DNA from 2 places in the Cryobacterium sp. AP27 genome. Region 2 is predicted to be linked to the other one. Evidence: predicted binding sites of a transcription regulator. Region 2 holds the regulator's gene; the other holds the start of a gene.

Region 1 (11,152 bases), 1.7 Mb from region 2:
CCGGCCCGCTTCGTCACCACGCTCGCGAGCGCCGCGGCGCTCACCGCCCTCGTCGCGCTGTGGAACGACCCGTCCCTGCCCTACTTCGAAGAGTCCGTGCAGCCGCGCAACGCGCTCGTCATCCTTCTTCTGCTCACCGTGATCACCATTGCCGCCAAGGCCTCGGTGCGCCTGTACGACATGCGGCGGCGCTTCAACGGTCTGATCCGGGGCACCGCCGCCCTGAACGCGAAGTCCTTCAATCACACCGCAGACTCCGAGTCTTTCGCGGACCTCCTGCGCCGTGCCGTCAGCGAGGCCGTCGGAGCCGAAACGGTGACCGTGCGCAGCCACCCCGGGTCCCCGAGCGACATCGCGGCGGCCGTCACCCTGGTCGAGGGCCAGGTGCTCTATATCGTGGCCCACCGCGATGGGATGGATGTGGCGTTCGGCCGCGACGACCAGCTCGCCCTGAATGCGCTGGCGCACACGACCGACGTCGTCGTGCAAACACGGCACGACATCGGTGGACTGACGCTGCGGGCCACGACCGATCCGCTCACCGGCCTCCCCAACTACGGTGCCTTCCAGGAGGCGCTCAACAACATCAACGATCACCGCAACTACTCCGAGGCGCTTGCGGTGCTCTTCCTGGACCTCGACGACTTCAAACGCCTCAACGACCGGCTCGGCCACCAGGCCGGCGACGACGTTCTGCGTGCGATCGGCCACCGCTTGCGCCTCGCCGTGCGTCCCTTCGATGTGGTCGCCCGCGTCGGCGGCGATGAGTTCGTCATCATCCTCACCCGGCTCTCCTCACTCGCCGAAGCCAAACTCGTGGCCGACGAGATCCTCGCCGCGACGGGCGCGCCGCTCATGGTCGCCGACACCACGGTGCATCCGCTGCTCAGCATCGGCCTGGCGTACTCCGCGCACCGCGAAGTGGATGCTTCCCAGCTCGTTCTCGATGCCGACCGCAGCATGCTTTCGGTCAAGAAATCCCGCCGCAGCGGCGGTCCGTCCGATGAGAGCAGCATCAGCATCTCGGACCACCGGTCGCCGCAGGTGAACGATGCCGTGACCGACGCCATTCGGGAGAACCGGCTGGAAATGGCCTACCAGCCGATCGTGAGCCTCGTGACGAGTCAGATCTGGGCGTTCGAGGCGCTCGTTCGGTTCACCGATCCGGAGATCGGAGCGCTGTCGCCGCCCTCGCTCGTGGCCAAGGCCAAGAACCTCGGCCTGCTCGACGAACTCACCCGACAGGTCGCCGAGAAGGCTATGGCCGCCGCAGCCGAATTCCGCCTGGTTGAGCCGCGCATCCTGTGTATGACCATCAACGTGGAGGCGATGCAGGTACTGCCGGAACGCCTCGGCAGATTCGTGGAAGACCTCGCCCACCGCTACGCCGATATTTCCCTGTGCCTCGAACTGAACGAGCGCTCGGTGGCGCGCGTGTCGCCGGCGTTGCGCGCCCAAGTCGACCGTCTGCGGGATATCGGAATCCTCATCGCACTCGACGATTACGGTTCGGAGGATTCGTCGGTGGACTCGCTCGTGCGAGTGCCGATGGACATTCTCAAGATCGACAAGAGCCTCGTCGACGATCTCGAGGATGTGCGCCAGCGCGAGGTGCTCACGGCGCTGCAGGGCTTTGGCGACAACCTGGAGTACTCGATGATCGTCGAAGGCGTCGAAGACGCGGTCATGGCGTCCCAGCTGACCCGACTGGGCATTCGCAGCGCACAGGGCTTCCACTACGGCACCCCGCAGAGCCTGGAAGACATCCTCGCCCGGCTGGAGGAGCACGGAGCAGCGGCCGTCATCCCGCACGCCGCGTGCGCAGGCGAGCACGCCGAGCAGCCCGTTGACTCGCGGGCCGAAGACGACGCCCTCGTGGCACCCGGTTCGTGACGGTGGCCGGCGACCCCACGTGGCACGATCTCCGCTCCGTGAGTAGCGTTGACTCGTGACACAACCCCCAGTACCCGCGGACGTCGAGAACTACTTCTACGACCTTGCCCCGGCCTCCCGCGCCGTTCTGTACCCCGTGATCGACGCGGTGCGCGACGCAATGCCGCCCGGATACGAACTGGGGATGCACTTCGGAATGCCCGGTTGGGTGATTCCGCTTCGCACCTACCCCACGACGTATAACGGCCTGCCGCTGTCCTACGTGAGTCTCGCGGCGCAGAAAAACTATCACTCGCTGTATCTCATGGCGCTCTACAGCAACCCGGCAGCGGATGCCGCGTTCCGCGCCGAATGGGCCGCCACCGGCCGCAAACTCAACATGGGAAAATCCTGTCTCCGGTTCAAGACCCTGGCCGAAGTCGACCTGGACATCGTTGCCCGTTCGGTCGCCAGCGTGTCGGTCGAGGCCTTCCTCGCCCGCTACGAGCGCATCAAGCACTAGCCACACCCGCCCGCCCGCCTCGCGTTCCCGGCCGTGACCCCGCGCGAACGCCGCCCGGCGTTCGGCGCTCCGGCGCCGCGATACACTCGGAAGCGTGAATTCAACGGAACCCGTAGACGTCGTTCTCATTGGCGGCGGTATCATGAGCGCTACTCTCGGCACCCTCCTCAAGGAGCTGCAGCCGTCGTGGCGCATCGAAGTGTATGAGCGACTCGGGGAAGCGGCGCAGGAAAGCTCAAACCCGTGGAACAACGCCGGCACCGGCCACGCGGCGCTCTGCGAGCTCAACTACATGCCGGAAGTGCCCGGCGGGAAGCTGACCGCCGACAAGGCCGTCAACATCAACGAGCAGTTCCAGATCAGCCGGCAGCTGTGGGCGCACCTGGTCACGACCGGCGCGCTGCCCGAGCCGGAGAACTTCATCAACTCCACCCCGCACATGACGTTCGTGCGCGGCAAGGCCAATGTCGCCTACCTGCGCGAACGCTACGAGGTGCTCAAAAACCAGCCGCTGTTCGCCGGCATGGAGTTCAGCGACGATCCGGCCGTCATCGGCCGGTGGACGCCGCTGATCACCAAGAAGCGTCCGTCCGGGCAGAAGATCGCGGCCACGCGCAGCGACCTCGGAACCGACGTGGATTTCGGTGCCCTCACGCGTTTCATGTTCGACAACCTCGCCAAGCATGACGTCGAGGTGAAGATGAACCGACAGGTGACCAACCTCAAGCAGAACGCCGACGGCACCTGGCGCATCAACCTGCTGCAGCAGGTCGGGCAGACCCGCAGTACGGTCAATGCCAGGTTCGTGTTCGTGGGCGCCGGCGGTGGCGGCCTCGCGCTGCTGCAGAAGAGCGGCATCCCCGAGATCAAGGGATTCGGCGGATTTCCGATCAGTGGGCAGTTCCTGCGCACCACGAACCCCGATCTCGTCGCCCAGCACCAGGCGAAGGTCTACGGCAAGGCCGGCGTCGGGGCCCCTCCCATGTCGGTGCCGCACCTTGACACGCGCATCGTCGATGGTGAGATGTCGCTCCTGTTCGGCCCGTACGCCGGCTTCAGCCCGAAGTTCCTCAAGACGAGCACCTGGTTCGACCTGCCGTTCTCGATTCGTCTACACAACCTTGGCCCCATGCTCGCCGTGGCCCGGCACAACTTCGACCTGATGAAGTACCTCATCGGCGAGGTATTCGCCTCCCGCAAGGCCAAGCTCAAGGCGCTGCAGGAGTTCGTGCCCACCGCCAAGATGGCCGACTGGGAACTCATCACCGCCGGCCAGCGCGTGCAGGTCATGAAGAAGGATGCCGCCAAGGGCGGAATCCTCCAGATGGGTACCGAGGTGATCACGTCCGCCGACGGCAGCATTGCCGGGCTGCTCGGGGCCTCGCCCGGGGCATCCACGGCGGCCCCGATCATGGTGGACCTGCTGGCGCGGTGCTTCCCCGACCGCATTGCGGGCTGGGAACCGAAGATCCGCGCCATGATTCCGAGCCACGGCACCAAGCTGTCCGACGACCCGGCCGCGGCCGCCGCCTCGCTCGCCACGACCGCCGAGGTTCTGCACCTCACCGCCTGACTCCACCGCCTGACTCCACCGCCTGACTCCACCGCCCGACTCGACCGGCCCCCGGCATCCGTGGGGCCCGTGCGCAAAACCGGTGTTTTTCGAGACACGCCGTCTGTGCTGCCACCTGGCACGGCGTGTCTCAGAATGACCGGTTTTAGCAGCGGATGCCGTGGGATGCCGTGGCACGCTTGCGCTCCACTCGGAGTTGTGTTCGAATAAAGTCATGCGCTGGACCGGTCAGGAACTCACGACGGAGGAGGCCGGCGCGCTCCCGGGGCTCGCCAGGCTCAGCAATTTCGTGCGCAGCGTGCAAACGCCCGAGTTCGCCGGAATCACGTTCCACGAAATCCTCGCCAAGAGCGCGCTCAATCGGGTTCCCGGGCAGAGCGCGATGCCGTTCGGCTACACGATCAATCCCTACCGCGGATGCTCGCACGCCTGCGCCTACTGCTTCGCCCGGCCCACACATGAGTACCTCAACCTCGACGCCGGCAAGGACTTCGACAGCGAAATCATCGTCAAGGTGAACGTGGCGGAGGTGCTGCGCAAAGAACTCGCGAAGCCGACGTGGGGAAAGCATCCGGTTGCGCTCGGCACGAACACCGACCCGTACCAGCGCGCGGAAGGCCGCTACCGGTTGATGCCGGGCATCATCGCGGCCCTCGCGGAATCGGGCACGCCGCTGTCGATTCTCACCAAGGGCACCCTGCTGCGCCGCGACCTTGACCTGCTCGCCGAGGCCAGCCGACTGGTGCCGGTGGATCTGGCGCTCTCCATCGCCATCTACGACGACGAGCTGCAGCAGTCGGTGGAACCGGGAACGCCGACCACCAAGGCCCGGCTTGCCACAGTGACCGCGGTGCGCGAGCGCGGTATGGACTGCGGGGTGTTCATGATGCCGATTCTGCCGTTCCTCACCGACACCCGGGCGCACCTCGACGAGGCGCTGCGGCAGGCCAAGGCGGCCGGGGCGTCGAGCGTGCTGTACTGCGCGCTCAACCTCAAACCAACGGTGAAGCAGTGGTACTTCCAGTGGCTCGAGCGCGAACATCCGGAGCTGCTGCCGCGCTACCGGGAAGTGTTCGCCGGCGGCACCTATGCCGCGAAGGACTATCGCACCTGGCTCACGGCGCGCATGAGACCCCTCATGCGCGCGCACGGCCTGGAGCGGGGGCGCACCGACCCGGCCACCGGCGGACCGCGCTCGAGCGCTCTGGATGCTGCGCTGGCCGCCGGTTCCGGGCCGACCGTGGCCCCCGGCTTCTCGCCCGCCGGTGACGCCGCGGCCGGTTCCGCCGGGTCGCTCATCGCCGAGGAACTCCCGCCGGAGCTCGCGCCCCGACTCTTCTAGCCGAACCGCCGCCCCGCACGCCGGCGGGGGCCGGTGCACCCACGACGCGGGCGGACTCCAAGCCTCAGATGGCATACTAAAACTGAGGGGGATGTGATGACTCTTGGATTACCGGGATACCTGGTTCGGTCAGCGCTCAGTCGCGCCCTCGCGCGGGCCGCGAACTGGTTCGGTCTGATCTGTCTCGCGGGCGCCCTCGCCTCCGTCGCCATCCTCAGCTCGACGCGCAGCGGAACCGAGCTGTCCCTCACCATCGCCGTCATCCTCGCCATGGCCGGACTTCTCGTTCTGCTCGCACGACGCCGCAATCTCGTGACCTCCCTCGCGTATCTGATCACCGGAACCTTCTGCGTATATGTCTTCACCGACACCGTGTTGGGCGTGCCGCAGGAGTTTTCCGCGTCGACCGTCTTTCTGCTTGCCCTCCCCAAGATGGCCCTGATCATGGTCGGCGGCGCCGGGTCCGGGCTCGTCGTCGGTGTTTTCTGGAGCACGGCCGGTTTTCTCCTGGCCGAAGCGGCGGCGCTGCTCGCCATCGCGCACGCCGGCATCAGCGGCGGCCGCGACTTCTTCACCGTGTCCGCCTACGTTTTCCTGACGACCGTGTTGCTCCTCGCATCTCTCGGTCGCCGCCGGGGAGCGCTCGCGCAGCCCGCCCTGCTGCGGGCGGCGCAGAACGATGCGGCGAGCCAGCTGCGCCATTCGCTCGACAACCGATCGATCGCGGTGCTCAACGACACGACCGTGAATCAGCTCGTGGCCCTCTCGCTGTCCTCGCCCGGTGAGCTGACTCCGCACGTTCGTTCGGGTCTGCGCAACACCCTCGACACCCTGCACGACACCGACTGGCTCGCCGACTCGCACGCCCCCGGAACGGGCGTCCTCGCGACCAGCGCCCTCTTCGCATCCGTTGACCGGTGCCGCACGGCCGGCCTCACGGTCGACGTCACCGGGTCGGTCGACGTGCTGGACCGCCTCGACTCCTCGGTGGACCGGGAGCTCGCCCTGGCGGTGGAGCAGTGCCTCGGCAATGTGCTGCTGCACGCGGGAACCACGGCGGCCGAGGTGAGCATCGAACATGACTCGGAGGGCGTGGCGGTGATGGTCGCGGATGCCGGCCGCGGCTTCACCCTGTCGGGTTCCGGCCGCGGGCGCCTCGGACTGCGCCAGTCCGTGCGACGACGCATCGACCGGGTCGGCGGATCCGTCACCATTTGGACGAGGCCGGGCGCCGGGACCACGGTGCGCCTCACCGTGCCGCTGCCAGACGCCGCCGTGCGCCCCGCGCCGGCCGCAGTCCCCGGAGCGCGATGAAGGCGCCCGACGTCGCCCTGCAGCGGCCTGACGCCACCCAGCAACGACTCGACCCGATCGGTGGCCTCGCCGTCTGGCCCCTCGCTCCCGTCACCGCGCTGATCGTGCTGGGTTATGCCGTCTACTCCACCCTCACGCAGGCCGGCGAGGTGCAGCACGAGCTGTTCACCGCCCTGGCCGTGGTGTCCCTCGCAGGTGCGGCGGGGTTGCTCGTGTGGGCATCGCTTCCCGAAAGCGCCCCGTTCCAGGCTCGGTCGAGTCTGGTCATGGTCGGTCTCGCCCTGCTGGCCTACGTCCTCGAACAGGTCGGAATGTGGGGCCATAACGCCTCCGTGCACAACGACTTCGGCCAGATCGCCCTCGGCCTCCTCCTGCTCGCCCTCGCACCCTTCCGCCCGTGGCGGGAGATCGCGCTCCTGGCCGTCATCGCCGCGATGGTCGTCGCGTGCGGGGCCTGGGCGCAGGCCGTGTTCTTCGGCACCGGAACTCCGGCGCTCTTCGCCATTTTGGCTGCCGTTCAGCTGCTCGCTCCGGCGTTGGCGGGCGCCGCGTACTGCCGACAGGTGGTCAAGTCCATCCGCATTTGGCAGACCGATGCGCAGCGGTCCATTCGGCTCGACACGGAAGCGAGCCGGGCGCCCACGGCCCGCGCGGTCGTGCAGCAACGCCTCAGCGACCTCGACTCGCACGTGCTTCCGTTCCTGAACGAGGTCCTGGCTCGTGGAAGCGTCACCGCCGTGGAGATCGACCGTGCCCGTCTCCTCGCCGACGAGGTGCGCACCGCACTCGTGGCCGAAACCGATCGCACCTGGCTTGATGACCTCGTGGCGCGCGAGAGTGTGGCCCTGGCCGCTCCGGCCGCGGATGCGACGGCATTCGGTCTCCCGCTCGTGCACGACGACGAGCGCCGTGCCGCCCGGTTCACGTCGCGGCAGCGCGCCGCGTTCGGTGCCCTCGTCGTGATGGTCTGCGATCACCCCGGACTCGATCCATCAAGCCTCATGATCGGCATCTCCACAGCAGATCGGGTCGACCCCACATACAACCCGGACGACGCCGGGGAGTCCCCGCATTCGGCCGGGGCCGCCGTCGTGCGGCTCGAGGCGTCCGTGGCTCTGCCCGCCCGCCAGCTGCGCGCCGCGGCGCACCCCTTCATTGCCGTGTTGCGGGTGGAATTCTCCCGCGTTCACGTGACGGTTCGCGGCCATCGGCTCACCGTCTGCTTCGATGCCGCGCACCGGGAGGCCGGCCATCGCAATGCCGACCGCGTGCGCCTCCGGGCCCTTCCCGCGGCCTCAACCAGAAACGAGTATTAATGGCGAAGCTCTACTTCCGCTATGGCGCGATGAATAGCGGCAAGAGCACCTCCATGCTGCAAGCGGCGTACAACTATGAGGAGCGTGGGCATCAGGTACTGCTCGCCAAGCCGTCCGTTGACACCAAGGGTGACCGCGGCATCCTCTCCCGGCTCGGTGTGACGCGAGCCGTGGACTACCTGCTGATGCCCGACACGGATGCCCTCACGACGTTTCAGCAGCATCGCCGCACGGTGCTCGAGGCGACCGGCCTCGACGTGAGTGCGCTGCTGCTGGACGAGGCACAGTTTCTCACCGAGGCGCAGGTTGACGACCTGCTGCGCATCGCGATTCTCGAGAACGTGCCGGTGCTGGCCTATGGGATTCGCACGGACTTTCAGACTGTGGCGTTTCCGGGCAGTCGGAGGCTGCTGGAGGTGGCGCACAGCCTGGAGGAACTCAAGACGATCTGCCGTTGCGGCCGCAAGGCGGTCTTCAACGGGCGCAAGATCGACGGCGTGTACGTGTTCGACGGCGACCAGGTGGCCATCGATGGTGAAGAGGTCACCTACGAATCGCTGTGCGGGTCGTGCTACCTCGAAGAGAGCCACGGCGTGCTGAATTCCCGGAGCAGAGCGTAACCAGGTAGCAGCTGCGGATGCCGCCGCGCCGTGAAAAAGGTGAGGCGCTCGATCACTTTCCGGTGAGAAAAGTCACGAGCGCCCCAACACCCCCGGTCCCCCCGATAATGTTCCCCAGGGTCTACTCTAGGTATACCCCAATGCGTTCGGCTAGCCGTCAGTTCTAGTGGCCCCCGAAAAACGGGATTTGTCCCCCAAAACGGCCTCAGATTTCGCCGCAACGGCCCGATCTATCCCCTGTTCGCGGTGCATTTCGTGAGGATACACACACCGGTCTGTCCCCCCGCTAGGGTGGAGGATATGTGCCGCTACAGAGTTGCGTTGATCGACGACCACGAAATCGTCGCACGGGGCTTTGCCGAACTCTTTTCGACTATCCACAACATCCACGTCGCGGCCACTGTAGCCACCGTCTCCGAGCTTCTGAAGGCGACGGCGCACGACGACAAGATCGACCTCGTCATCCTCGATCTGCGCCTGTCCGACGGGTCCACCGTCTCCAGCAACGTGCAGCGACTGCGGGAGGCCGGCGCCGACGTGCTCGCCTTCACCGGGGGTGACGACGCGGCGCTGATGCGTGCGGCCGCCCGTTCCGGGGTGCTCGGCGTGGTGCGCAAATCCGAACCCGCGAATGTGTTGCTGGACGCGGTGTCCCGGGCGGCCGTGGGGGAGACCATCGCGTCGACGGACTGGGCCGCGGCCCTCGACGGCGACCCCGAGCTCTCCGACGCTGCGCTCAGCCCGCGCGAGCGCCAGGTGCTGTCCCTGTATGCCGCCGGAGCGAAGGCGCCTCTCGTGGCGTCGCGAACGGGACTGTCCGAATCCACGGTGATCGATTACATTCGCCGGGTGCGCTCCAAGTACGAACGCGTCGGCCGACCGGCGAACACCAAGGTTGACCTGTACAAGCGCGCTCTCGAGGATGGCATCCTGCCCATACCCGGCCGCCCGTGATCCGCGCTCGCGCCCTCGACGCTGTGGTGGGCGAGGCCGACGTTCAGACCGTGGACGGCACCCAGGACCGACTGACTCGCCTGCTCTACGGCGCGGTCGGCGGCGGGGGAATTATCTTCGGCGGATTGTCGCTGCAGCCCCTTCTCGCCCAGGTGGACATCCTCTCGGTCGCCGGGTCCTGGACCGCGTGGCTGGTGGTCTTCTCGCTGCCGATTCTCGTTGCCGCGCTGTCACGTCGCGCAACTCTCCGCACCTTGCGCAGCCTCGCCCGCCTGCACGGTGCCGTGTTTCTCCTGCTCCTCATCGGATGGCTCGTGCTGGGCATGCATGCGATGCCGGCGGGCCTCGGCATCCCCTGGGTGCTGTCCTTCACCGGGGTGCCGTGCGTGGCGGTGTCCGTGGCCGAGCGTGCCTCCGTGGCGTGGACCTACATTGTCGTGGCCTGCACCATCAGCGGCGTCGTGCGTGCCGTCACCACGCCAGCCGAGCAGCCGGCACTCCTCGGCCTGCAGGATGGCCTCTACTCGCTCCTGCTGATCAGTGTCTTTGTGGCGCTTACCTTCGCGCTTCGTCGAAGCGCCTCGCGGGTGGAGGCCGCGACGCGGTCATCCCGGGCCGCGGATGCCCGCGTCGCCGCCCACGCGGCACGCGCGGCGGAGCGCCACACGATCGATGCACTCGTGCACGACAGCGTCATCTCAACGCTGCTGGTGGCGGGCCTCGGCCGGGCCGACCAGGCCGTGATCTCCCGGCAGGCCGCGACGACCCTGGACAGGCTCGACTCGCTCAGCCTGCCCGCCGAACTCAAGCTTGTGGCGCGCTCCCGGGTATGGGAGCGGCTCGAGGCCCTCACGAAAGACCTCGCGCCCGCGGCCATCCTGCGCACGGAGCTCCACCTGGATCGCATGATCCCCGTGCGCGTCGGCGATGCGGTCGTCGGGGCCGTGGGGGAGGCGCTGCGCAATTCGGTGGCGTCGGCCGGGATCGATCGCCTCCACCCGGTTACCCGCCGAGTCACGGTGCGACCGTCGGGCGGCGGCATCCAGGTGCACGTCAGCGATGACGGCGTCGGCTTCGAGCCGTCGCTGGTGCCCCGGGAGCGGCTGGGGATTGCCCAGAGCATCGTGGGGCGCATGAAACGCGTTGACGGCGGGGCGGCCGTGGTGAGGTCACGTCCCGGTCATGGCACCGAGGTGCTCATTACCTGGATTCCGCCCACGGCGGTCGCGCGCCCGCCGGCAGAGGCCCGGCGGCACCCGGCACTCGGCGCCGCCGCGTCGGCCTCCGATCAGGTCGTCCCGGCCCGCGCCGGTCGGGAGGGCGCGCCCCCGCGCACCAACAGCGAGCCGCGCCAAATGTCAGTGGCTGCGACCCTCGGTCCGTCGACCGGCCTGGCCTGGGGCATCCTCGGACTGTTCATCGGTGTGCACGCCCTGCTGGCCGTCGCGGGCGTGACGCGCGTCGCCTCGTTTCCGGTCGGGCTCGTGGTGGACGCCGTGGCCCTGCTGGCGGTCTCCGCCGCCGGGCTGTGCAGCATCCTGCCGGCCCGCGACCCTTTTCCACGCTCCCGCACGCTCGGCATCCTCGCGCTGTGCACCGTCGCGATGGGTCTCATGTTCTGGCAAGTCTCACCGCTCG
Region 2 (11,152 bases):
GAGGGCCTTGGCGAGTCGGAAGGCGCGGGCGAAGGCCTTGAATTCCGCCTCCGCAATGTGGTGCGCATCCCGACCGCCCAGAACAGTGACGTGCACGGTCAGTCCGGCGTTGAAGGTGATGGCCTCAAACACGTGCCGCACCATGGAACCGGTGAAGTGCCCGCCGATCAGGTGAAACTCGAATCCGGCTGGTTCTCCGCCGTGCACGAGGTACGGCCGACCGGAGATGTCCACGACCGCCTGCACGAGGGCCTCGTCGAGGGGAACCAGGGCGTCGCCGTACCGAGAGATACCGGATTTGTCGCCGAGTGCCTGTTTGATGGCCTGGCCGAGCACGATCCCGATGTCTTCGACGGTGTGGTGCACGTCGATGTCGGTATCGCCGTGCGCGCGTACGGTGAGGTCGGTGAGGGAGTGCTTCGCGAATGCCGTGAGCAGGTGGTTGTAAAACGGCACGGTCGTCTGAATGTCGCTCACCCCGGTTCCGTCCAGGTTGATCGACAGCTCGATGCTCGATTCGCTGGTCTCGCGCTGCAGGTGGGCGACGCGCGGTGCAACCGGCGTTGAAGGTGAGCTCATGAACCCAGCTTATTCGCCCGCGGCCGACGTCGGTCGACCGAGGCGCTCCAACGCCTCGAGGAACGCCGTCGTCTCGGTGCGCGTACCGGCCGTCACGCGCAGGTGCCCGGCGATCCCGACGTCGCGGATCAGGATGCCTTCGGCCAGAAGCGCCTCGAAGGTGGCGCGGGGATCCGCTACGCCGCCGAAGAGCACGAAGTTGCTGCCGCTCTCGTACGGGGAGTAGCCCAGGCGGGCGAGTTCGACGACCAGTCGGTCGCGCTGACCGCGGATGTCGTCGACCATGGCCAGCATGTCGTCCGTGTGGGCCAGGGCCGCGTTGGCCGCCGCCTGCGTGAAGGCCGACAGGTGGTACGGCAAGCGAACGAGGCGCAGGGCGTCGGTCACGGCCGGGTCGGCGGCCAGGTACCCCACCCGTGCGCCGGCGAACGCGAAGGCCTTGCTCATCGTGCGTGAGACCAGCAATCGTTCGCGTCCCGGAAGCAGGCTGAGGGCGCTCGGCGTGCCGTCGGGTTCGAATTCGGCGTACGCCTCGTCGACGACGACGATTCCGCGGCTGGCGTCATAGACGGCGCTGATCGTGTCCAGGGACAGGGTCGTGCCGGTCGGGTTGTTGGGGGAACACAGAAAGACGAGGTCGGGGTTCGTGCGCGTCACCCAGTCCGCTGCGGTCTCCGGCGACAGGGTGAAATCGACATCGCGCCCGCCCGCGATCCACTCGGTACCGGTGCCCGAGGCGAGTATGGAGTACATCGAGTAGGTGGGGGCGAAGCCGAGCACGGACCGGCCGGGACCGCCGAAGGCCTGCAACACCTGCTGCAACACCTCATTGGAGCCGTTGGCGGCCCAGATATTCTCCGGGGTCAGTCCGTGGCCGAGGTACCCGGCGAGTCGTTCCCTCAACTCGGTGAACTCCCGGTCGGGGTAGCGGTTCACGGTGAGAACCGCCTGCGCCAGGGCCCGCACGATGTCCAGAGCCACCGGCTCCGGTATCGGATGCGTGTTCTCGTTCACGTTGAGGGCTACCGGAACATGCAGTTGCGGAGCTCCATAGGGGATTTGACCGCGGAGGTCGGCGCGCAGGGGAAGGTCATTGAGACTGGTCACCCGCCAATGCTACGGCGACGAGGGCCCTCTGCCCCAACCGGCGGCGCCCGTCCGCTGCGGGAGGGGAAAGGATCAGTACCCGGCGGGCAGGGCCAGACGTTGACCGGGCTGCAGGATTTTGCCCTGCAGGTGGTTCAGATCGACGATGTCGACGATGACGTCTCGCGGGTCCGCGGTGGGCGCAATCTGCTGGGCGAGGTTCCACAAGGTCTGGCCGGGCGCCACCGTGACGTAGCGGAACGACACGAGTTCCGTCTGCAGAACGGAGCCGGACGCGGCACCGGACGCGGTTGCCGCGTCGATTCCGCCGCCGAGGGCCAGCATGACCGCCGCGATGACCACCGGGGTGGCCACGACGGTGGTGAGCACGAGACGTCCCCGCCGGGTGAGTCGAAATCGCGTTGTGGCCGTCGGGGCCGCACGATCGGGTGCCGTGCTCGTGTGCGCGGCGGAGCTGATGTCTACGGTGCTCATGCCTGCTGTGCTCATATCGAGTGTGCTCATGCGTACTGTGCTCATGTCGAACCTCCGGGTGATCTCATTCGGCGAGTTGCGCATCCGACTCTCGGCCGGGAGAGCCGGATGCGAAACTATGTTCCGAATATAACTTCGAATATTCGAACAATCAACCCTTTCGCTCTCAATTTTCTCAAAGTGATCGCGACACCCTCGAATAGATGTTTGTCTTACCGGCGGAAACTGGATAAAGTTTCGATAGGAAGTTGTTCAATCCGAACTCAACCAGATACCACCGACATTCCCGTCGCAGGGCTTATGTCCACCGGCGGGACCGACTCGAGGAGCGAAAGCGTGACGAAAGACACCAGCGGTTCCCGCGACAAGGGCGGCACCCGACGCCGCAAGAGCCTGAGTGAACGCCAGCTCGCCATCCTTGACGTGATCCAGCGCTCGGTCAGCCAGCGCGGGTATCCGCCGAGCATGCGGGAGATCGGCGACGCGGTGGGCCTGGCATCCCTCTCCAGCGTCACTCATCAGCTCAACCAGCTGGAGCTGAGCGGCTACCTGCGCCGTGACCCCAACCGCCCCCGAGCGCTTGAGGTACTGATCGAGGTTCCCCGGTCACCGGAAGACCCGATCGTGCGGGAGAGCGCTGCACTCCCTGCACAGATCGGCGACGCGGCCATGGTTCCGCTCGTCGGGCGCATCGCCGCCGGCGTTCCCATCATGGCCGAGCAGCAGATCGACGAGATTTTCCCGCTTCCCCGGCAGCTCGTAGGCAAGGGCGAGCTGTTCATGCTCAAGGTCATCGGTGAATCGATGATCGACGCGGCCATCTGCGACGGGGACTGGGTCGTCATCCGGCAGCAGAAGACGGCCGAGAACGGCGAGATCGTCGCCGCCATGCTCGACAATGAGGCCACCGTGAAGGTCTTCCGGCAGCGGGACGGCCATACCTGGCTCCTCCCCCGCAACTCCAACTTCGAGCCCATCGTGGGCGACTTCGCCGAAATCCTCGGCAAGGTCGTCGCCGTTCTGCGCTCCGTCTAGTCACGACAAGAACGGCGCCGCGCCGGGACGTGCACCGTATGTGCACTTCCCGGCGCGACGCCGTGTTGTGGGTTAAGCCGGTACGGCCGCGCCGATTCTCGCGCGCACGATCCGGGTCGCTTCGAGCATATTGTTCAGCGACTCGACCGTTTCGGCGTAGCCGCGGGTCTTGAGACCGCAGTCGGGGTTCACCCAGACCTGGCGAACGGGGATGGATCCGACCGCCGTTTCGAGCAGCTCCGTCAGTTCGGTGACGCTCGGAACCCGCGGGGAGTGGATGTCCCACACGCCCGGTCCGATGCCGTGGTCGAAGCCGCCGGCCTTGATGTCGTGAACCACCTCCATCCGGGACCGCGCCGCCTCGATGCTCGTCACGTCGGCGTCGAGGTTCGCAATCGCGTCGATGACGACGCCGAACTCCGAGTAGCAGAGGTGCGTGTGGATCTGCGTGGCGTCCGCGACACCGGCCGTGGCCAGGCGGAATGACCCGACCGACCAGTCGAGGTAGTCCGGCTGCTGCTCCGTCTTGAGCGGCAGGAGTTCGCGCAGCGCCGGCTCATCCACCTGCACGATACCGATTCCGGCGGCCTCCAGGTCCCCGATCTCATCGCGGAGCGCGAGCGCCACCTGGCGGGCGGTCTCGCCCAGGGGCTGGTCGTCGCGCACGAACGACCAGGCGAGGATCGTCACCGGGCCGGTGAGCATGCCCTTGACCGGCTTCGTCGTGAGGCTCTGCGTGTACAGGGACCAGTCCACGGTGATCGGCTTGGGCCGGGACACGTCGCCCCAGAGGATGGACGGGCGCGTGCAGCGGCTCCCATAGGACTGCACCCAACCGTTCTCGGTGACGGCGAAACCGTCAAGGTTCTCGGCGAAGTACTGCACCATGTCGTTGCGCTCGGGTTCGCCGTGCACGAGGACGTCGAGTCCGATCTCCTCCTGCAGTTGCACGACCCGGGCGATTTCGGCCTTCATGAGCGCGCGGTATTCGCTCTCGGCCAGCGTTCCCTTGAGCAGCTGGGCGCGCGCGCGGCGGATCTCGCCGGTCTGCGGGAAGGACCCGATCGTGGTTGTCGGCAGCAGGGGCAGCCCGAGGGCCTTCTCCTGGGCGGTGAGTCGGTCGGCGTACTCGCCACGGGAGAAGTCGGCGGCGCTGAGGGTAGCCGTGCGCGCGCGCACCGCGCCGTCACGCACTCCGGGGCTGGCCTGGCGGGATTCCAGTGCGGCGGCGGCCGCGGCCAGCTCCGGAGCGATCGCGGCGGACCCCTCGGCCAGCCCGCGAGCCAGTACGGCCACCTGGGCGACCTTCTGATCGGCGAAGGCCAACCAGCTGGTGAGGTCCGCACCGAGAGAGGACTCGTCCGTGACGTCATGCGGCACGTGCAGCAACGAGGTCGACGTCGAGATGCTCACCGACGGGGACAGCGTGCGCAGGGCCACGGCACGGTCCAGAGCATCCTGCAGGTCACCCCGCCAGATGTTGTGCCCGTCGACGACACCGGCCACGAGTGCCTTCGTGGCCAGTCCCGGTGTCGGTGCCGGAAGGGTCCCGCGCACCAGGTCGAGGCCGATGGCTTCCACCGGGGAGTCGGCGAGCACCGGGAGTGCGTCGTCGAGGCTGCCGTAGGGAGCGGCGACGAAGATGGCGGGACGACGGTCCAACTGTCCGAGAGTCGCGTAGGTCGCGGCCAGCGCGGCGAGGGTCTCCACTCGGGGCACGTCGATGCTTTCGCTCACGAGGCCGGGCTCGTCCAGCTGTACCCAGTCGGCTCCGGCCGCCGCGAGGCGGGCGAGCAGTTCGGCATAGACGGGAAGTAGGTCATCGAGGCGCGACAGCGGCTGGAATCCCGCCGGTGCTTCGTCGCTCGGCTTGCTCAGCAGCAGGAACGTGAGGGGGCCGACAATGACGGGCCGGGTCGTGAAGCCCGCCGCGCGGGCCTCCTCGAATTCGCGCACAATGCGGTCGCTCGCGAGCGAGAAGACCGTTTCCGGCCCGATCTCGGGCACGAGGTAGTGGTAATTGGAGTCAAACCATTTGGTCATCTCCAGGGGCAGCTTGTCTCCCTCGCCGCGAGCCAGGGTGAAGTAGCCGGCGAGGTTGATTCGGCCGTCCCCGCCCACGAGCGACGCGAAGCGTGCGGGCACGGCCCCCACGGTCACGGCGGCATCCAGCACCTGGTCGTAGAACGAGAAGGACTCGGGGATCGAGGAGTCCGTGCGGCCCAGGCCGAGAGCGGCCAGACGTTCGCGGGTGCCCTGGCGCAGGGCACCCGCCGTGCTCTCCAGCTCGTCGGCGGTGATCGCACCGCGCCAGAAGGCTTCGACGGCCTTCTTGAGCTCACGGCGACGACCGATCCGCGGGTAGCCGAGGATCGTTCCGGACGGGAATTCGGGGGTGGTTGTCATGCTGATTTCCTGACTGGATAGGCCGCCGAGAAGGCGGGATAGCGCGAAGGTGAACGGGGGGAAGCGGGGTGCGGTTCATGGGTGTCGAGGGCGCCGCATCGGCGCAGCACCTCGAGCACGGTCTCGTGCTGGTTGAAGGCATAAAGGTGGAGGCCGGGGGCGCCGCCGTCGAGCACCTGCCCTGCGAGCTGAGTGGCGTGCGTGATACCGATCTCCCGCTGGCCTTCCGGGGTCGGTTCGACCTCGAGTTGGATGGCCAGGTCGGACGGCAGCTGCTCGCCGGAAAGCTCGAGGATACGCCGCAGCCGGCCCGGGCTCGTGACGGGCATGATTCCCGGCAGGATGGGGAATTCGACGCCCGCGCGGCGGGCCCGCTCGATGTACACGAGGTAGTCGTCGGCGTGGAAGAAGAGTTGGGTGATCGCGAGGTTGGCGCCTGCGGCCTGCTTGGCCAGCAGCGTGTCAATGTCCTGCGAGGTACCGCGGGACCGGGGATGCCCGTTGGGGAATCCTGCGACGGCGATGCGCACCTTGTCGCGCTCCGTCTTCACGCCGCGCGCGCCCGGCAGGCCGGGGATGACCGTCTCGCGGTAGGGCACACGTTCGGCCTGCACCCGGTGAATCAGCTGTACGAGCTCGGCGGCACTGTTCAGGTCACCGAGGAAGGGCTCTCCCTCGTTGACGCCCTGCGGCGGGTCGCCGCGCAGCGCGAGGTAGCTGCGAACCCCAGCGTCGAGGAATTCACGGATCAGCACACTGGCTTCGACGTTGGACGACCCCACACAGGTGAGGTGCGCCATCGGGTCCACCGTTGTGTGCTCGAGAATGTAGCGGAGCACGTCGAGCGACGCCGAACGGGACGAGCCGTTGGCTCCGTACGTCACGGAGAGGAACTCGGGACCGGCCGCAGCGAGGTGGTTGATGGTGGAGTGCAGGGCGGATGCCGCGGCATCCGTTTTCGGCGGATACAGCTCAAACGAGAACGGCACGTGCGCCCCGCGCGGTGTCGATGTCGTCGTCTCGGTCATCGGGATCCTCATTCGGCAGAAGCGGTGGAAGGTGCGGCCGGGCGGCCGCGGACCATCAGCGGAGCTGACAGTAACTCGCGGGCGGGTGCCGGGCTCGGCTGTCGCTCCATGCCACGGGCAGAAATCCCCGGGCAACGATTGTGTAGAAATCTACAACACTCCCGCGCGGCCCGCCGGAGTGTGACGCCGCGTGACTTGCGAGGGTTCACACTGCCGTGTGGGCGGCAGAAAAGGAGCCGCCGGCCGGCCGACGATTGTCGGCGGGCGGGCGGCTCGGTGGCTCTGGCCGGGTCAGGCGCTGACGGCCGGGCGCTGTACGAAGGGAGTGAACTGCGGTTCGATGTCCGCCGTGACAAATGCCGTGATGAGCGTTCCCGCCTCGACATACTCGGTCGAGACGACGCGTCCCTGGTCGTGCAGCAGGGCGATGAGGTCTCCGCGCTCGTACGGCACGAGCAGGTGCAGTTCGATCTGCGGTGTGGGGAGCAGATCGGAGATGGCGGCGAGCACGGTGTCGATGCCCTCACCGCTTCGCGCGGACACGAACGTGGCGTGCGGCTCCAGGCCGCGAAGCACCAGGCGATCGTCGTCGCTGATGAGGTCGCTCTTGTTGAACACCACGAGCTCGGGAATGTCCCGGGCGCCGACCTCGCCGATGACGTCGCGTACGGTGGCGAGCTGGCTCACCGGGTCGGGGTGTGACCCGTCGACGACATGCACGACGACGTCCGCGTCCGCGACCTCCTCGAGCGTTGACCGGAATGCCTCCACCAGTTGGTGCGGCAGGTTGCGTACGAAACCGACCGTGTCGGTGAGTGTGTACAGGCGCCCGTCTTCGGTCGTGGATTTGCGCACCGTCGCGTCGAGGGTCGCGAACAGCGAGTTCTCCACGAGCACACCGGCGCGGGTGATGCGGTTGAGCAGACTGGACTTGCCCGCGTTGGTGTAGCCCACGATGGCGACGGAGGGAACGGCGTTGCGCTTGCGGTTGGCCCGCTTCGCGATCCGCGCTGGTTTCATCTCGATCATTTGCTTGCGCAGGCGGGACATTCGGGTGTGGATGCGGCGGCGATCGAGTTCGATCTTCGTCTCACCGGGTCCACGCGAGCCCATTCCGGCTCCCGCACCACCGACCTGGCCACCGGCCTGGCGGGACATGGAGTCTCCCCATCCGCGCAGGCGCGGAAGCAGGTAGGCGAGCTGGGCGAGTTCGACCTGGGCCTTGCCCTCCCTGCTCGTGGCATGCTGGCTGAAAATGTCCAGGATGACGGCGGTGCGGTCGATGACCTTGACCTTCACGACGTCTTCGAGCGCGCGCCGTTGGCTCGGGGCCAGCTCGGTGTCGGCGATCACGGTGTCGGCGCCCATCACCTTGACGATATTCGCGACCTCCTCTGCCTTGCCCTTGCCCAGGTACGTGCTGGGGTCGGGCGTGGCACGGCGCTGCAACAGGCCGTCGAGCACCGTGGCACCGGCCGTCTCGGCGAGGGCCGCGAGTTCGCGCATGGAGTTCTCGGCGTCGGCGACCGTGCCGTGCGAATACACGCCGACGAGCACCACGTTTTCGAGGCGCAGCTGCCGGTATTCGACCTCGGTGACATCCTGGAGCTCGGTGGAGAGCCCGGCGACGCGGCGGAGCGCGTTCCGGTCCTCACGCTGGCTCTGGTCGCCATCGAAGTCGTTGCTGTGTTGCACGCCGGAGGCAGGTTCGGCCTGCAGCGCCTGCGCGGTGCCGGTGCTGAAAAGTGAGTAGCCGGCGGCACGACTTTCGGCGCTCGCAAGCACCCGGGCTACTACATCGTCGTCTTCATGGGGCACGATTGAATCAATCATTCCTTTAACTCTAGTTCAATGAACTCGGATAGGTTCCATTTATGTCATCCGACCACTACTTCTCCCCCGCACCGGGCACCGAATTGCGCACCCGCACCATTGAGGTCGAGCTCAACGGGGTCACCCGTGAGGTGACGACGGCGAACAATGTGTTCAGCCCCGGGCACATTGACACCGGCACCGAGGTGCTGATCAAGTACGCACCGGCCCCTCCGACGACGGGCGACCTTCTCGACCTCGGATGCGGCTGGGGCCCGATCAGCCTGCATCTCGCCCTCGCCTCCCCCGAGGCCACCGTGTGGGCCGTCGACGTGAACGAGCGCGCCCTGGACCTCGTACGCACCAACGCCGCCAGGTTGGGACTGACCAACATCCGGGCGGTTCAACCGAGCGACGTGCCCGCTGACATCCGTTTCCGCACGATCTGGTCAAACCCGCCCATCCGAGTGGGGAAGGACGAGCTGCACAACCTCATGACGACCTGGCTGCCGCGCCTGGAGTCCGAAGCGGATGCCTGGCTCGTCGTGCAGCGCAACCTCGGCGCCGACTCCCTCCAGCGTTGGCTCGCGGCCGAACTGAGCGACGAGTACACCGTCTCCCGCGAGTCCATCAGCAAGGGCTTCCGCATTCTGCTGGTCTCCCGGGACTGACTCCGACCGGGTCGGCTTCACGCTGATCACGACGCAGCAGACGGACGAGCACCGGCGGCGGCCGGCTGGACCGGAGAGCCGCTAACCGAGCGCGAGCACTCCGTCGAAGACGAGCTCGGCCGGCCCGGACAATGAGACGTGCTCCCCGTCTTCGGTGGGGAACATGCGCACGCCGAGCACGCCGCCGGGAACGTCGACGCGCCACTGGTTCGGCGCGCCCGCTCCGGCCCAGTGCCGGGTCGCGAGGGCGGCGGCAACGGCACCCGTGCCGCAGGAGAGCGTTTCGCCGCTGCCGCGCTCGTGCACGCGCATGCGGATGCGCCCGACTCCGTTCACGACGAGCGGGTCGAGCGGCACGACGAGTTCGACGTTGGCGCCGTCGGCCGCCTCGGGCTCCAACTGAGGAATGAAGGTGAGGTCGGCAGCGTCGAGTTCCGCATCGTCGGCGAGGGCGACGACCACGTGCGGGTTGCCCACGTTGATCCCCAGGCCGGGGCGGGCGATCGACAGGTTCTTCACCCGCACGAGCGGTTCGCCGCCGTCGAGCCGCCAGCGCCCGAGGTCGACCTGGTACCCGGTGGCGTTGCGTTGAACATCGCGCACGCCGGCCCGGGTGCCGATGGCAAGGGTGTCTCCCACCCCAAGAGTGGTGAGGCCGTTGTCGAGCAGAAAACGCGTGTACACGCGGATACCGTTGCCGCACATCTCGCTGACAGACCCGTCGGCGTTCCAGTAGTCCATGAACCACTCGGCGTGCTCATCCTCGGCGAGGGCGGCCGCACCGTCCGCGAGGTTCGCGGACCGCACCGCACGAATGATGCCGTCGCCGCCGACGCCGAACTTACGGTCGCAGACGGCGCGGATCTGCTCGGTGCTCAGCTCCATCTGCCCGTCCGGGTCCGCAAACAGCACAAAATCGTTGCCGGTGCCGTGACCCTTGGTGAAGTTCAGATTGATGCCCATGTGCCAAGTTTAGTCGGCCGAACCACCGTCGGCCGGTGCAGCGGCGGCGACCGGCACGGACGCGCCGGGAACGGCGGGCGCGGGGTCGGTGATGCCGCTCCGAATGCATTCGAGCGCCCGGGTGAGGCGATCGGTCGCGTCGGCGTCGATCCAGGACGTGGGGTACCGCTTGAACCAGCTCACCTGCCTGCGGGCGTAGCGGCGCGTGAGCTGCTGCGTGCTCTCGACGGCCTCGGCCCGCGTCATCGTGCCGTGCAGCTCCCCGAGGGCCTGTGCATAGCCGATGGCTCGGCTCGCGGTGACTCCGCGCTCGAGGCCACGCGCGAGAAGACCTTCCGCCTCCGCGACGATCCCATCCGCCCACATGCTCTCAACGCGGGCGTCAAGTCGGGGGGTGAGGTCTTCCCGCGGCACCCGAAGCCCCAGGGTGACGGTGGGGCGCCAGTACACGGGGTCGGCGGGGAGCACCGCGAGGTGCGGGGCGCCGGTGAGTTCGACGACCTCGAGGGCTCGCACGAGACGCCGCCCGTTGCTGGAGCCGATGCGCGCCGCCGCGTCCGGGTCGACCGCCTTCAGACGCGCGTACATGCTGCCCGGGCCGGTCGCCGTGAGTTCGGCCTCCAACCGGGCGCGCAGCTCCGGGTCGGTGCCGGGGAATCGGAAGTCGTACACGACGGACGAGACATAGAGCCCGGAACCGCCCACGAGGATGGGTGTCGCACCCCGCTGCTGAATATCGGAGATGACGTCGCGCGCATCGCGCTGGTAATCGGCGACGGTGGCTTCGTCGGTGACGTCGAGTACGTCGAGCATGCGGTGCGCAATGCCGCGTCGCTCGGTCACCGGGAGCTTCGCGGTTCCCACATCCATGCCGCGATACAACTGCATGGCGTCGGCGTTGACGATCTCGCACGGTTCGCCGCGGGCGGCGAGGTGTTCGGCGACGTCGAGGGACAGCGCCGATTTGCCGGTTCCGGTGGAGCCGACGATCACGATCAGCGGATGGTCGGCGGCGCCGATCACCGCTCTAGCGCTTCCCGTCATTGACGTCGTAGATCGGAACGGTCGACGCGCCGC

What was found. The regulator LexA, encoded in region 2, represses DNA repair genes until DNA is damaged. The targets are predictions, from matches to a motif close to TCGAACANNTGTTCGA.
Region 1: the regulator LexA is predicted to act here: its motif matches at 4,159-4,174, upstream of AC1MB9_RS12830 (Rv2578c family radical SAM protein).

The regions. Positions count from the first base shown of each region.
Region 1 covers NZ_CM155285.1:2,715,769-2,726,920, reverse strand. The annotation lists gene AC1MB9_RS12845 (EAL domain-containing protein) at 1-1,893, shown strand, start outside; gene AC1MB9_RS12840 (DUF1801 domain-containing protein) at 1,949-2,395, shown strand; gene AC1MB9_RS12835 (malate:quinone oxidoreductase) at 2,490-3,968, shown strand; gene AC1MB9_RS12830 (Rv2578c family radical SAM protein) at 4,183-5,310, shown strand; gene AC1MB9_RS12825 (sensor histidine kinase) at 5,407-6,624, shown strand; gene AC1MB9_RS12820 (hypothetical protein) at 6,621-7,940, shown strand; gene AC1MB9_RS12815 (thymidine kinase) at 7,940-8,560, shown strand; gene AC1MB9_RS12810 (response regulator) at 8,882-9,514, shown strand; gene AC1MB9_RS12805 (sensor histidine kinase) at 9,511-11,152, shown strand, end outside.
Region 2 covers NZ_CM155285.1:903,877-915,028, reverse strand. The annotation lists gene hisB (imidazoleglycerol-phosphate dehydratase HisB) at 1-579, opposite strand, end outside; gene AC1MB9_RS04220 (histidinol-phosphate transaminase) at 589-1,686, opposite strand; gene AC1MB9_RS04215 (LysM peptidoglycan-binding domain-containing protein) at 1,759-2,205, opposite strand; gene lexA (transcriptional repressor LexA) at 2,461-3,195, shown strand; gene metE (5-methyltetrahydropteroyltriglutamate--homocysteine S-methyltransferase) at 3,268-5,601, opposite strand; gene AC1MB9_RS04200 (methylenetetrahydrofolate reductase) at 5,598-6,629, opposite strand; gene hflX (GTPase HflX) at 6,921-8,462, opposite strand; gene AC1MB9_RS04190 (class I SAM-dependent methyltransferase) at 8,504-9,112, shown strand; gene dapF (diaminopimelate epimerase) at 9,194-10,075, opposite strand; gene miaA (tRNA (adenosine(37)-N6)-dimethylallyltransferase MiaA) at 10,085-11,119, opposite strand; gene miaB (tRNA (N6-isopentenyl adenosine(37)-C2)-methylthiotransferase MiaB) at 11,103-11,152, opposite strand, start outside.